2 regions of the Viridibacillus sp. d25.2 genome follow, and region 2 is predicted to be linked to the other one. Evidence: riboswitches for the same ligand, from Rfam matches in the RefSeq annotation. Region 2 holds a riboswitch; the other holds the start of a gene.
The links. A riboswitch is a leader RNA that binds a small molecule or an ion and turns the genes downstream of it on or off. The one in region 2 is predicted to bind S-adenosylmethionine.
Positions count from the first base shown of each region.

Region 1 (2,209 bases), 1.2 Mb from region 2:
TTAGAACTGAGCCAAAGCCATTTTTTAAATATTTTTTTGCATTTTCATGAGCTGCGCTATCTTCAAAGCCATTGAAGCTAACCCACTCTACATTTTCGTGACTACGTAGATATTCTGCAACTTTTTGTGCATTTTCATTGTGACGTGGTACACGTAAATGTAGCGTTTCAAGACCTTGAATTAATTGGAATGCATTGTCAGGACTTAATGTTGGACCAAAATCACGTAGTAATTGAACGCGCAGACGAGTTGCGAATGCAGCACTTGCAGCATCAACACCATAGCGAATACCATGATAAGATGCATCTGGCTCAGTATAGTCAGGGAATTTCCCTTGTGTCCAACCAAATTTTCCAGCATCAACAGCGACTCCACCGATAACTGTACCGTGTCCACCAATCCATTTTGTTGCAGAGTGTACTACAATATCTGCTCCGAACTCGATTGGATTTGAACCATATGGTGATGGGAATGTATTATCAACAATTAATGGAATCTCATTTTCATGCGCGATATTTGCCAAGGCTTCAATATCTACTACAGTTAAACTTGGATTACCGATTGTTTCCACATAAATCGCTTTTGTATTTTTTTGAATTGCTGAACGGAAATTTTCAGGATCTCTTTCATCTACAAATGAAGCTGTAATGCCATAGCGCGGTAAAGTATTGGCTAATAAATTATATGTACCGCCATATAAACTACCCGAAGCAACGATATGATCTCCAGCACGAGCAATATTTAAAATTGAAAATGAAATAGCAGCCATTCCTGAAGATAGTGCTACTGCTGCTGTTCCACCTTCTAAAAGTGCAACGCGTTTTTCGAATACATCGACAGTTGGGTTCATAATACGAGAATAAATATTACCGGGTTCTTCAAGCGCAAATAGTTTTTGAGCATGCTCCGTACTATTAAAAGCGTAAGCAGTTGTACGATAAATTGGTACTGCACGTGCACCTGTTGTTGGATCTGCTACTTGGCCACCGTGTAATAATAAAGTTTCTGGACGTAAGTTAGTCATCATTTATTCCTCCTAAATGTTTTTTTAAGATGGCAAATCGGAGGTGTGATGAGGATTTTATGGAAAAACAAAAACCCTCTTCGCTAAGAAGAGGGTTGCATACGCAATTTTTCCTCCCCTTATCTGTCAGATCCGATTAAAAATCTGTAGGAATTAGCACCATTGTGAGTTCATCACTCACCGGTTGCTGGGCATCGCAGGGCCTATCCCTCCGCCGCTCTTGATAAGAGTATTTGATTCAGTTCCATCTTGTTGACAAGTATAGAAGATATATCAAACTGATGTCAATACTTTTATTTGTTTTTTCTGAAAATTATTTTAATAGATACTCTGTTTACTCATATGAAATTAATTTAAGTAGACTTTAAATTATGGTAGCCTAAAGAAAGTAAATATTTTTATTTCACAAAGGGGTTTCGAATTATGGTAAAAGAATTACTACGTAGTCACTCTTCTGTACGCAAATATACAGGAGAAATTATTCCTAAAGAAGTCGTTATCGATTTAATTGAAACAGCACAAATGGCGGCAAGCTCGCATTTCGTACAAGCATACAGCGTCATTTGGGTTACGGATGAAGATAAGAAGAAAAAACTTGGAGAACTTTCAAATAATGAGTTCCAATTTGGAACAGCAGGTGCTTCGTTTTTATTTTGTGTAGATTTTAAACGACTGCAAGTTGCTGGTCAAAAAAATGGTATAGAAATTATTGCTGACTCTGCGGAAAACGTACTTGTAGGTGTTGCAGATGTTGCACTTTTCGCTCAAAACTTCGTTATTGCTGCTGAAGACCAAGGCTATGGTATTTGTTATATTGGTGGAGCGCGTAATAATCCAAATGAAATAAGCGAATTATTCGGGCTTCCAGAATACGTTTTCCCCTTGTTTGCTATGACAATCGGTGTACCTACGAAGCGAAATGAAACAAAACCCCGTTTACCAGTAGAAGCTGTACTACATGAAAATAATTATGATGTAGAACAATATGACACATTGCTAGATGAATATGATGCAACAATGGAAGCTTACTACGCTAGTCGTGGATCAAATCGTAAAATGGCTACCTGGACAAAACAAATGGCTGACTTCTTAATAGAGCAACGCCGACCACATATTAATGAATTTTTGGCACAAAAAGGATTTAATTGGAAGTAATAAAAGAACCTCTGAAATTAGGGACATCTA
Region 1 covers NZ_CM196652.1:4,272,114-4,274,322, forward strand. Annotated here, with positions in the region: gene ACZLO7_RS20890 (O-acetylhomoserine aminocarboxypropyltransferase/cysteine synthase family protein) at 1-1,024, opposite strand, end outside; SAM riboswitch class I at 1,141-1,254, opposite strand; gene ACZLO7_RS20895 (NADPH-dependent oxidoreductase) at 1,448-2,179, shown strand.
Region 1: it holds a riboswitch for S-adenosylmethionine, as region 2 does, so the genes downstream of both, ACZLO7_RS20890 (O-acetylhomoserine aminocarboxypropyltransferase/cysteine synthase family protein) here and ACZLO7_RS04930 (methionine ABC transporter ATP-binding protein) in region 2, are expected to answer to the same signal.

Region 2 (2,209 bases):
CGGCGTTTTTTTAAACTTAGTAAGCGGCAAAAAGTATTTGTTAGGAGGGTATATATGACTTTTAACAAGCTGATTATCGTGGAAGGGCGCCAAGATAAATTGAAAATTGCGCCAATACTAGCAGAAAATATTCCGATAATATGTACGAATGGAACCGTTAGTGCAAGTCGATTAGAAGAGATCTTGGCACTCTATGATGATTACGAGATGTATGCGTTTTTTGATGCTGATTCATCTGGTGATAAACTCCGTGCTCTTTTTAAGAGAGAGTTCCCAAATGCTCGTTATTTACACACCTCCCCTACTTATAAACAAGTAGAAGCTACTCCAAGAAGACATTTAGCTAGAATATTATTAGCTGCAGATTTTAAAGTTCATAAAGAATATCTTATAGTATAGGAATGACAAACATGGAAGAATGGTCACGTGAACAATGGGAAGAGATGATGAAAACATCATCGCTTTCGGCTTTTTATTTGTATACACCATTATGTGGTACATGTGCAGTTGCGTCGAAAATGATGGATGTTGTAAAGCATGTCGTAAATGATATTCCGATTGGTAAAGCGAACTTAAATTATATACAAGACGTAGCATTTGATTATGAAATTGAAAGTGTCCCTTGTTTAATTATTTCAAAAAATGGTAAAATCCGCGATAAAATCTACGCATTTCAATCAGTACCTTATTTATTTGAGAAATTACAATTAAATGATTGACGTTAAAGTAATAGCGTGATAAAGTAGCAATCATAACTAATTAAATATTGTCGTTACTCTTATTTAGAGAGGTGGAGGGAAGTGCCCGATGAAGCCCGGCAACCGTCATATTTATATGACACGGTGCCAAATCACACAAAGTATTTACTTTGGAAGATGAGAGAACGGTTTTACGTATATAGTATTGCGTTGAACCCTTCTGCTTATCTGCAGAAGGGTTTTTTTAATTTCAAAAAGATGCCATTAGAAAGTGCATACTTTTTAGTTTTAAAATAAAGGTGGTATGACAGTGATTAAGTTAGAAAATGTAATGAAAAAATATAAAACCGCTAACGGAGAGTTAACTGCTGTCAAAGATGTGAATTTATCTGTTGAAAACGGAGAAATATTCGGCATTATTGGATACAGTGGAGCGGGTAAGAGTACGCTCATTCGTTTATTAAATGGTTTGGAGCAACCGACATCCGGTAAAGTTGTTGTAAATGGACAGGAAGTTTCATCGATTAAAGGAATTGCGTTACGTAATGCACGTCAAAAAATCAGCATGATCTTCCAACATTTCAATTTACTTTGGTCACGCACTGTAGAAGAAAATATAGCATTTCCATTAGAAATTGCAGGTTTATCTAAAGCTGAGAGTCAAAAGAAGGTATTAGAGCTTATTGAATTAGTTGGTTTAAAAGGAAGAGAGAAAGCATATCCTTCTCAACTATCAGGTGGTCAAAAGCAACGTGTTGGTATTGCAAGAGCATTAGCTAATAATCCAGAAGTATTGCTTTGTGATGAAGCGACTTCAGCGCTTGATCCTGAAACAACGGATTCAATTTTAGATTTACTAGTAGATATCAATGAAAAGTTAGGCTTAACAATTGTACTTATCACGCATGAGATGCATGTAATCCGTAAAATTTGTCATCGTGTGGCTGTGATGGAAGCAGGGCAAGTCGTAGAAAACGGTGATGTTCTAGAAGTATTCCAATCACCGCAAGCAGATGTTACAAAACGCTTTGTATCTCAAATTACTGACACAAACGAGCGTAAAGAATCAATTGGACAAATTATTGAAAACTACCCATCAGGAACACTTGTGAAATTAACTTTTGTAGGTTCTTCAACTGGCCAGCCAGTTATTTCACATTTGAGTCGTGAACTTAATCTGGATGTGAATATTGTCCATGGGAATATATCGCAAACGAAGAGTGGTCCATATGGTACGCTCATCGTACAGCTAGATGGTAACAAGGATAATGTACAAAAAGCAGTGACATATATGAATGAACATGGAGTAAAAACGGAGGTGATCGAAAATGCTTAATGATCTCTTTCCGAATGTAGATTGGGTGAAAATGTGGGAAGCAACATTAGAAACACTATATATGACAAGTATTGCTACAGTTTTCACATTCGTAATTGGTTTAGCTTTAGGTATTTTGCTATTTTTGACAAGCCCCCAACAATTATGGGCAAATAAATTAGTCAGTTGGTTAACA
Region 2 covers NZ_CM196652.1:1,008,723-1,010,931, forward strand. Annotated here, with positions in the region: gene ACZLO7_RS04920 (toprim domain-containing protein) at 55-399, shown strand; gene ACZLO7_RS04925 (thioredoxin family protein) at 411-719, shown strand; SAM riboswitch class I at 776-882, shown strand; gene ACZLO7_RS04930 (methionine ABC transporter ATP-binding protein) at 1,009-2,034, shown strand; gene ACZLO7_RS04935 (methionine ABC transporter permease) at 2,027-2,209, shown strand, end outside.